2 regions of the Mesorhizobium sp. M4B.F.Ca.ET.143.01.1.1 genome follow, and region 2 is predicted to be linked to the other one. Evidence: riboswitches for the same ligand, from Rfam matches in the RefSeq annotation. Region 2 holds a riboswitch; the other holds the start of a gene.
The links. Region 2 has a riboswitch for cobalamin ahead of EN786_RS10195 (CbtB domain-containing protein). Riboswitches for the same ligand answer to the same signal wherever they lie in the genome.

Region 1: it holds a riboswitch for cobalamin, as region 2 does, so the genes downstream of both, EN786_RS32040 (ABC transporter substrate-binding protein) here and EN786_RS10195 (CbtB domain-containing protein) in region 2, are expected to answer to the same signal.

Annotation. Positions count from the first base shown of each region.
Region 1 covers NZ_SRSR01000021.1:54,801-59,999, reverse strand. The annotation lists gene EN786_RS32055 (mobile mystery protein B) at 1-515, opposite strand, end outside; gene EN786_RS32050 (mobile mystery protein A) at 521-985, opposite strand; gene EN786_RS32045 (hypothetical protein) at 1,184-1,408, opposite strand; cobalamin riboswitch at 1,523-1,715, shown strand; gene EN786_RS32040 (ABC transporter substrate-binding protein) at 1,867-2,883, shown strand; gene EN786_RS32035 (iron ABC transporter permease) at 2,961-3,932, shown strand; gene EN786_RS32030 (ABC transporter ATP-binding protein) at 3,929-4,693, shown strand; gene EN786_RS32025 (pseudoazurin) at 4,704-5,138, shown strand; gene EN786_RS32020 (class I SAM-dependent methyltransferase) at 5,156-5,199, shown strand, end outside.
Region 2 covers NZ_SRSR01000003.1:592,098-597,296, reverse strand. The annotation lists gene cobO (cob(I)yrinic acid a,c-diamide adenosyltransferase) at 1-203, opposite strand, end outside; gene cobU (bifunctional adenosylcobinamide kinase/adenosylcobinamide-phosphate guanylyltransferase) at 205-720, opposite strand; gene EN786_RS10200 (CbtA family protein) at 713-1,510, opposite strand; gene EN786_RS10195 (CbtB domain-containing protein) at 1,526-1,705, opposite strand; cobalamin riboswitch at 1,742-1,936, opposite strand; gene EN786_RS10190 (gamma-glutamylcyclotransferase) at 2,001-2,693, opposite strand; gene EN786_RS10185 (aromatic ring-hydroxylating dioxygenase subunit alpha) at 2,826-4,004, shown strand; gene EN786_RS10180 (DUF1624 domain-containing protein) at 4,216-5,199, shown strand, end outside.

The sequences.
Region 1 (5,199 bases), on a different contig from region 2:
GTCTCGCCAGCGTCGACCAGGTTTGCCCAGCCCCAGCTAAACGGTGGTCGTCCAAGCTGGCGAGCAAGCAGGTCGCCGACCAGGCGGGAAAACCGTCCGTTTCCGTTTGGGAAGGGATGGATGGCAACCAAACGGTGGCTGAATCGGACGGCGATCTCGTCGGATGGGTAGGCACCGTGCTCGACCCAATAGCGCACATCGTCGACCGTCTGCCTGACATCCACTGCGATGCGGTAAGCATCAACGCCGATGTTCCGGGCCGTCATGCGGTACTGCCCCGCCCAACGCCACACCTCGCCAAACATGCGCCGGTGCAGCTCGTTCAGGAACTCATGGTCGAGGACATCGCGCCTTCGCGACATCGCCCAGCGCAAGCCTTCGCCGATGTTGACCTGTTCGGCCTCATTCAGCTCATGCCGCAGTGTGATGTAGGACGGGATGAGCTGCTCCCGCTCCTCGGCGGTTAGCGGCGTATTCGCTTCGTCATCATCCTGGAACAGAGGATCGTCTTCCATGGGGATCAGTCATCCTCCCACAGTCGTCGTGGCGAGTCGGCAAGAATGGCATCGATGAGACGGCGACGTTCGTCCTCCAGATCCGACTTGATCAAAGCCTGGTTTTCCAGCCGCATGGTATGATCCAGGCGAGTCATGTCCTGTCCCGCCTTTTCTGCCGCTCGCTCGCGAAGCATGTCGTCTAGCGGCTTGATCGGAACGAAGGCATAGACAAACGTGCAGTTCATTGCCGCCGCGGCTTCCCGAAGGGTCTTAATCGTCGTCGCGCCCGAAACCTCCGCCTTCTCGATGGCCGGAATGCGAGAGGGGGCTGCGCCCATGCGAGTGGCGAGCTGCCGGGTGCTCATCCCCAGAGCTTCACGGATGGCTTTCATCCAACCGCGAGGCGGCGCAATGAGCTTTAGTTCCCGCAGCGGTGCGAGACGCCGTTCCAGTTGTTTGCGCGCGAGCGAAGCCTGTTTTATGTTCATAGATATATGTCCATCTTCGGTTCACGTTAGCATAAAAAGATGAGCAGAGAAACGCCAAAAGAACATGTATATATGATCAAAAGGCGTGATAATTGGACATAAAGGAATGAGCAATATCGGTTGGACGAACGAAGCAGCCAAGCTTCAGCGAGAGAGCTGCTCACGAATTGCGAGAATGGGGTAGCGCAGATTCTCAATTCAGCTGCAATCGAGACACACGGCCTTGCCGCTCGCGCTGCGGTAGAGAGTGGCGAGGCCCTTCACAGGGAACGTGCCGATTGTCTTGCCGTCTATCGCATCGATCGCCGTCACGGTCGGTGCGGCGTGGTCGGAAACGTACAGAGGCCATGCCTCTTTCTCGTCGGCCGAGGCTTCGCTGATTCCCGCGAGCTTCGCTGCCGGGTTGGTCCATAGTGGTTGCATTTGCTGCTCTCCTTGGATAAGCAGCTCCAGTCTGTTACGTAATAACATGACAGACTGGAAGAGGCATAAATATATTGGGCTCGGAAAGGCACCGCTTGATGCGAGCCAGGGGATTGGTTAGGAACGGGTGTCGGTTTCCGTAAGGAAATAACAGGGAATTCGCCGCGGCTTGCCGCGAAACGAAACTGCCCCCGCAACTGTAGGCGGTAAGTCCATCTCGATCATGCCACTGGGATTAGCCCCCGGGAAGGCCGAGAGGGACGATGACCCGTCAGTCAGGAGACCTACCGACACCCGTAACTTAACGCGCCGGGCGGGGTGTCCGGGGAGGTTGTCGATGACGCTAGCCACACGTGAAGTGCAGCCGCATCTCGTCCATTGCGACGCGATGACGATCATTGCCGTCCTGACCCGAATCCTTCGATCCCTGCCAGCAACCGATCGGAGATGTTCGCGTCATGACTGTTTCACGCCTTGCGCTTGCCGCTGCTAGCTTCGCTTTCCTCACGGCGGCCGCAGCGGCCGAGCCGACCAAGTACCCGCTGACCCTCGAGAATTGCGGGGAGACGCTGACCTTCCAGAAGGCGCCTGCGTCGACCGTTGCGGTCGGCCAGGCGGCGACCGAAGTGCTTTACTCACTCGGCCTAGGCGACAAGGTGACCGGCACCTCGGTCTGGTTCAACGAGGTGCTGCCCGAGTTCAAAAAGGTCAACGACAAGGTCGAACGCCTGGCCGACAACGATCCGAGCTTCGAAAGCGTGGTCGCGAAGAAGCCGGAACTGGTGACCGTTCAGTTCATCTGGCATGTCGGTCCTGACGGAATCGTCGCGACCCGCACTCAGTTCCATGACGTCGATATACCGACCTATATGCTGCCGGCCGACTGCGTCGCCAAGGACAATACGGTCGGCGTTGATGGCACGCGCAGCGAGCTCTTTTCGACCGCCACTATCCATCAGGGCATCCGCGAACTGGCGCAGATCTTCGACATCCAGGGCAAGGGTGCGGAACTCGTCGCCAGCCTGGCGGAGCGCGAGAATGCCGCCGTCGAACGCGCCAAGGCGCTCGACCTCAAGGACGTCTCTGCGGTCTTCTGGTTCTCCAGCGCCGAGATGGATATCGACCCCTATGTCGCGGGCCACAAGGGCGCACCGGCCTACATGATGGACAAGCTCGGCATCAAGAACATCATCGAGTCCGACGAGGAGTGGCCAGTTGTCGGTTGGGAGACCATCGCCAAGGCCAACCCGAAGCTGATCGTCATCGCCAGGATGGACCGCCGCCGTTTCCCCGCTGACGACTACGAGAAGAAGCTGGAGTTCCTAAAATCCGATCCGGTCGCGAGCCAGATGGACGCGGTCAAGAACGACCGCATCGTGGTCATGGACGCACATGCGATGGATGCGACCATCCGCACGATTGCCGGCATCGAGGTGCTGTCGAAGTCGCTCAAGGATTTCGGACTGGCACAGTGAGTCTGACCGCCTCGCAGGAGATCTACGTCTTCCGGCTTGGCCGGGGGACGCTCGGTTTCGCCGCGCTCGTCGCGGCGGTGCTCGCCGGAATCTGCATCGGCGAGACGCCGATCCCTGTCTCGATCGTCCTGCAGACTCTGGCCAACAAGATCTTTGGTTCGGCCTACGTGCTCGACCCGATCGACATGGGGATCATCTGGAACTACCGCCTGCCGCGTGCGATCATTGCGGCCTGTTGCGGATCGGGCCTGGCAATCTCCGGCATGGTGCTGCAGTCGCTGCTGCGAAACGCGCTGGCGGACCCGTATCTTCTCGGCATTTCCGCCGGTGCCTCGACCGGCGCGGTGGCGGTGACTGTCGCCGGCTTGGGCGCCGGCGCGATTTCGATGTCGCTTGGAGCCTTCGTCGGCGCCGTCGCAGCCTTTGCCCTGGTGGCGATACTGGCGCGCGCGGCTGGCGGTGGCGTTACGTCGCACGGCACCGGACAGATCGTGCTCGCAGGCATAGCCGGGTCGCAGCTCTTCAACGCGCTGACCTCCTTCATCATCACCAAGTCGGCCAATGCCGAGCAAGCGCGCGGCATCATGTTCTGGCTGCTGGGCAATTTGAGCGGCGCACGGTGGCCCGACGTTTGGCTGGCGGTTCCGATAGCCCTGGTCGGGTTAGCCGCTTGCATCTGGTATGCGCGCGCTCTCGACGCTTTCGCCTTCGGCGCCGAGTCGGCGTCGTCGCTGGGAGTACCAGTTCGCAGAGTGCAGGTGGTCCTCATCGGCTTCACGGCGCTGGTGACGGCGGTGATGGTGAGCATCGTCGGCTCGATCGGCTTCGTCGGGCTTGTTATCCCGCATGCGGCGCGGTTTCTCGTCGGCGTGCGCCACGGGAGGCTGGGGCCGGCGACGGCGCTCATCGGCGCGGCGTTCCTCATCACCGCGGATGTGCTCTCACGCACCATTATTCCCGGACAGGTCTTGCCGATCGGCGTCATTACGGCACTCGTTGGAGCGCCGGCCTTCGCGGTGATCCTGATCCGCGGGCGGCGCGCGCCATGATCCTGGAAGCACACAATCTCGGCTGGTCAGTGCGAGGGAAACCGATCGTCACCGGGGTCGATCTCGTGGTGAACGAGGATGAAACGCTCGGTCTCGTCGGGCCGAACGGCTCCGGCAAGTCGACACTGATGAAACTGCTGGCAGGCATCCGACAACCAACGTCAGGCGACGTTCGGGTCAAGGGTGAGGCGCTTCGCGCGATGCCGCGCCGCGCCGTCGCCCAACTGATCGCCTTTCTCGAACAACAGGCAGAGACCACTGAGGCCATCACCGTGAAAGATGCGGTCGACCTTGGCCGCACGCCGTGGCTGACGCCGCTGCAGCCCTGGTCGCGGGAAGACGACCTCATCGTGGCGCAAGCGCTTGCCGACACCGACATGAAAGGGTTCGAGCGCCGTTCCTGGGCAACCCTGTCCGGTGGGGAGCGCCAGCGTGTCCACCTGGCGAGGGCGCTTGCGCAGCAGCCCCAGATCCTGCTTCTCGACGAGCCCACGAACCACCTCGATGTCCAGCACCAGCTCTCGATCCTCGACCTGGTCGCGAAACTGCCAGTCACATCGGTTGTCGCGCTGCACGATCTGAACCAGGCGCTCTCCTGCGATCGCGTCGGCGTGCTGTCCGGCGGCCGGCTCGTCGCGCTAGGCCCTCCGCACGAGGTGCTGACTGCCGAGCGGATCGGCGCGGTGTTCGGCGTTCGCGCAAGCATTCTCATCGACCCGGCAGACGGCACGCACATGTTCCGCTTCCATCCAGCTTCCTGAAAGGAAACCCATGCGCTTGCAAATTCTGACCCTGTTCCTGTCGCTGGCAACGTCGTCCGCCTGTGCCGAGACGCACGACATCAAGATGCTCAACCGCAACGAGACGGGCCCGATGGTCTACGAGCCTGACTTCGTCCAAATCGCGCCGGGCGACACCGTAAAGTTCATCGCGGCCGCAAGCGGCCACAATGCCGCGACGATCGACGGCATGGTCCCGGACGGTCACCCCGGCTTCAAAGGTAAGATCAACGAGGAGATCGAGGTCATACTCGGCCAGGAAGGTTTTTATGGCATCAAATGCTCGCCGCATGTGGGCATGGGCATGGTGATGGTTATCCGCGTCGGCGACGCCGCGCTGGAAGCTTCGTTCTTGAACGTGGACGTGCCGCCGCGGGCGCACAAACGCTTCGATGAAATCCTCGCGCGAAACGGTTTCGGCAAATGATCTCTGACGAGCAGGTAGTGCCCGGAGCGAACTTCGACCTCAGGGACGAGATCCATGAGTA
Region 2 (5,199 bases):
ACGACGCCGACGCGCCTGCCGTAGCCGAGCATCCTGAGCGCCAGCCCGAAGGCGGCCGTGGTCTTGCCCTTGCCCGGGCCGGTGTTGACGATCAGCAGCCCCTTCTCGATCGTCTTTGCCGCCACCTCGGCATCCTGCACAGCCTTGCGCTTGGCCATCTTGGCGCGGTGGCGCTCGGCATCCTTGTCATCGGTCTCAGTCATCTCACTTCACCTTCAGCGGCAGACCGGCCACCATCAGCAGCACCGTATTGGCGACGGCGGCGACCTGCTGGTTGAGCCGGCCGGCCGCATCGCGAAACCGCCTCGCCAGCGCATTGTCGGGCACGATGCCCAGGCCGACCTCGTTGGACACCACGAACCACGGCCCGCGCGGCCGCGATAGAACATCCACAAGCCGCCGGCATTCCGCATCGAGGTCGCGCTCGGCCAGCATATGATTGGTCAGCCACAGAGTCAGGCAGTCGATCAAGACGGGTTGGTGGTCAGGCAGCGCCTCGATCGCGGCGGCAAGATCGAGCGGCGCGTCGACCGTCGCCCAGCCCTCGCCGCGACGCGCCCGATGCAGCGCGATGCGCTCGCGCATCTCATCGTCATAGGCTTCCGCGGTGGCGATGTAAGCCCATGGCGAGGGACTCGCCGTCACCAGGGTTTCGGCATGCGCACTCTTGCCGGAGCGCGCACCGCCGATGATGAAGGTCAGTCCCCTGCGATCAGGCAAAGCTGTCGCGCAGGCTGGTGGCCGTGCCGGTGAAGCGGCCGCGCACCACGCCGACGGCAGCGCCCAGCACCAGCCAGAACACCAGGTCGGTGACCGTCACCGCCACCACGAACTGGTGATGCAGGCCTTCGGGAATCGGCGTCTCGAAGCTTTCCGGCTGCGGCGCGCCGACGATGTGCGGCGCGACGATCAGGGCCACGGCCAGGATCGCCAGCGGCAGCGACTTGCGGAAAGCGATCAGGCCGAGTCCGGCGGCGGTCGCGACCGCTGTCGCCGTCCACCAGATCTGGCGCGGCAGGAGTTCGGCGGCCGGCATCGCCGGCAGTTCCGGCGGCAGGCCGAGGCCCGGCGCCAGCGTGAACACGGCAAAGCCGGCGAGACCCCAGAACACGCCCTGGCGCCAGTTGCCGATACCACCGGCGAATTCCGAAACCGCGACCAGGATCAGCGCGAAGCCGATGCCGGTGACGATGTTGGCGACGACGTTGAAGGCGAAACGCTCGAAGCCGTCGGCCGGTGCCCAGCCCTCGTCTTCCGCTGGCGCGGCCGCTTCGGCCGGAGCCGGCGCGGAACTCATGGCATTTCCGGCCGGAGCGGCGGAGCTCATGGCGTCGCCGGTCTCGGCAGGCGCCGCGGCATGATCATGATGATGGCCGCCGCCGGCCTGTTCGTAGACTTCCGCCTTGAGGATCAGCGGCACGGTTGCATAGGCCTGCAGGCAAGCGAGAACGACGCCGGCCACGAGCCCTGCAATCGCCGCGATGAACACGACGTTGCGAAACAGGTTCATGATGTCAGGCCCTTGTCAGTGGCAGGGAAACGCCATCGAGTGGCGGTAGTCGTGAGCTGCGTTGTGGACCGCATCGAGATGCGAGAAGCCGACAAAGCCGACGACGAAAATGCCGAGCAACGCGGCCATGGCCAGCTGCATGAAGCGCGACTGCGAGGAGACGGAGGTGCCGAGGGAGACGGAAGCGGTCGTCATGTCTTGTCCTTTCGCCCTCCACCCGAGGGCATAGAATTCAACGTTTCTGTCGCCGGCAGGTCTCCTGGCTCGCGGATCAGCGCCCTTCCCCACCTTCCCGAGGATTTTCCTCAGTGGTCTTGGAGAGGACTACCGCACACAGTTGCGGGGGCAGCCACGGCATTGGACGAATTCGCCCTCACCGCATTCCCTCTTGGCTCCAAAAACGGAACCGACGACGGCAGGACTATAGGCAGAATCGTCGCGCCCGGCAAACCAAATTCCGGCGGCCACCAGCGCAAATGCGCCACCGGGCCTAGCTGTCCGACGCGGCAATCCGCTCGGCAACCAGATGCTGCAGCCGCCACAGATGGCGGTCATGGATGCCGCGCTGCTCGAGGTTCTTCACCGTGTTGTAAAGATAGTCTGCGCCCGATCCCCAGTGCCCGCAGGATGTCGCCAGCCTTTCGACCACCTCTTTTTCCTCAAGCGGGCCGGCATAGGTTGTGCCCTTGCGGTTGATGACGAAGGCCAGTGCCCGCAACGTGCCGCCGTCGCTCGAAAGGTTGAGCAGGCGCGGATGGTAGCTGGTCGGCTTCAGTGTCACTTCGCGCCGCAGAACCTTGTCGAGCTGCTGGCGCCGGTCGGCGTCGCCAAGCCTGAAGGCGACGCCCTTGCACTGCCCGCCCCGGTCCAGCGCCATCATCAGGCCAGGCTGCTCCCTGGTGCCGCGCCAGCGCGTCATCTTCATGCAGAAGGACCTGTGCCAGCCGCGCGCGACCGCAACCCGTTCCTCGACATGATCGATCTCGGGCTTCCAGATCAGCGAGCCGTAGCCGAACAGCCAGAGCGGTTCGCTGCCAGGCAGCTCAGCCTCGAGCGTGTCCAGCATCGCTTCATAGTCGGCATCGTCCAGATGCATCGCGTTGGGATCAGGCCCGCTGTCCTCGACGACGCGAAAGCAGCGCGCGACCAGCTCCTCGGTGAGCGACATTGTCCTTGGCGGCATGAACTGTCCCTGGGCACCCGACTTGTGAAGCGCCGACCTTAGGGGCGGCGATTGCGTGCCACAATGGCCACGGCGCGAGCGATTGACAAACATCCTGGCCGGGTGTCGGCTGGACCATTCAGGGAGCCGCCTATGCAGCCCAAACCGAGCGACGACCTCTACACCGGCCTGACCAGGCTTGAGCCGACCCTGCCCTCGTCGGCCTATTGGGATGCCGGGGCTTACGGTCGTGACCTCGACGCGATCTGGTACAAAAGCTGGCTGCTGGTCTGCCGCGAGGCCGACCTTGCCCAGCCGCTGGCTTTCAGGACATTCCGCGTCGGCACGCAGGAGATCGTGGTGCTGCGCGACGAGGCCGGCGAATTGCGCGCCTTCCACAACACCTGCCGGCATCGCGGCTCGCAGCTTTGCCAGGAGAGCGAGGGAAGGCTGAAGGCCAGGCTGCTGACCTGCCCCTACCACGCCTGGTCCTATTCGCTGCGCGGCGACCTCGTGCGCGTGCCGTCGAAGTCGCTGCCCGAAGGCTTCGACAAGGCCGACTATCCGCTCTATGGCGTGGCGCTGTCGGTGTGGCGCGGCTTCGTCTTCATCAACCTCGCCGGAGATGCCGCCGGCTCGGCGGAAGCCTCCTTCGACCGGGCTTCCGGCAATCTCGCCAACTGGCCGCTGGAGACGCTGGTCACCGGCCATGCGCTGCGCAAGGTGATGAACTGCAACTGGAAGATCTTTTGGGAGAACTTCAACGAGTGCCTGCATTGCCCCGGCGTCCACAAGGACCTGTCGCGGCTGGTGCCGATCTATGGCCGAGGCCTGATGGCGAGGCACGACGATCCCGAATGCGCGCGCCACGCCGACAATGACGCGCCGGAATTCTCCGGCGGCCTGCGCGCCGGCGCCGAGACCTGGTCGCGCGACGGCCACGTGCACGGTCCGGTGTTTGCCGGCCTGACGCCGGCCGAATGCGCCGCCGGCCAGACCTACGCCACGAGCCTGCCGTCGATGTTCATCGTCGGCCATGTCGACTATGTCCGCACCGTACGGCTGGTGCCGCTCGGCCCGGAGCAGACTGAACTGTCGGCCGAATGGCTGTTCCCGGCCGAAGCGCTCGCCTCGCCGGAAGCCGACATCGACAACATCGTCGCCTTCGGCAGGCAGGTGCTGGAAGAGGACGCGGCGATCTGCGAGGTCAACCAGAAGGGCCTGCGTTCGATGCGCCACAAGGCCGGCGTGCTGATGCCGGAGGAATACGACCTGCACCGTTTCCACGAATGGGTGCGCGCGCGGTATCAGGCATTTTCGCCCAAACCCTAGAGCGACTTCGGCAGACGCCGTCAGGTGACAAAGCCACGGCCGCCGCCAGCAGCCCGCCCGTGGCGAACGCTGAACCCAGGCTCGGCCACCCCTCGAACCGCCCGGAGGAAAACGGCGGGCAGATTGATGCATGCCACAGCAGTCCCGCCTTCTTTTGTCTGGTTGAACCATGATAGTCGTTTGGCATCACTGAATCGGAATGCGAGACACGATGAGCCTTCAAACGCCGGCCGAACCTGTTCAGGACACGCCGAAGCAAGGACGCATCGTCGCCATCGACATCGTGCGCGGCTTGGCCCTGCTGGCCATGGCGAGCTACCATTTCACCTGGGACCTCGAGAATTTCGGCTACACCGATCCCGGCCTCACCGCCTTCGGCTGGTGGAAGATCTACGCGCGCTGCATCGCCTCGACCTTCCTGTTCCTGGTCGGCGTCAGCCTGTTCCTCGCCCATGGAAGGAAGATCCGCTGGCCGGGCTTCTGGAAGCGCTTCGCCATGGTCGCCGTGGCGGCGCTGGCCATATCGTTGATCACCCGCATCGCCACGCCCGATGGCTTCATCTTCTTCGGCATATTGCACGAGATCGCGCTCGCCTCTCTGCTCGGCCTCGCCTTCCTGCGATTGCCCTCGCTGGTGACGATCGCCGTCGCGGCGCTTGTGATCGCCGCCCCGCTCTATCTGCGCTCGCAAGCCTTCGACCATCCGGCGCTGTGGTGGGTCGGCCTGTCGGCGACCAATCCGCGCTCCAACGACTACGTGCCGCTCTTCCCATGGTTCGGCGCCGTGCTGCTGGGCATTGCCGCGGCGAAACTTGCCTCCACGTCCGGCCTGCTCGCCCGGCTGGCGAAGCTAGCGCCCGGCCGCTGGTCGAACCCGCTGGTCTTCATCGGCCGCCACAGCCTCGCCTTCTATCTGATCCACCAGCCGCTGCTGTTCGGTTCGGTCTGGCTGTTTTCGCAGGTGATGCCGGCGGCGCCGCTGGACCAGGACGCCAGCTTCCTCAGATCCTGCCAGATATCCTGCGAGCAGCAGCGCGACAGCAAATTCTGTACGAGCTATTGTGGCTGCATGCTCGATACGCTGCAGGGCGAAGGGACGCTGGACAGGCTCTACGACGGCGACCAGACACCGGAGTTCAAGGCGCATCTCGCCGATCTCGCCGGCGCCTGCACGGCGAGCACTGACGACGCGACG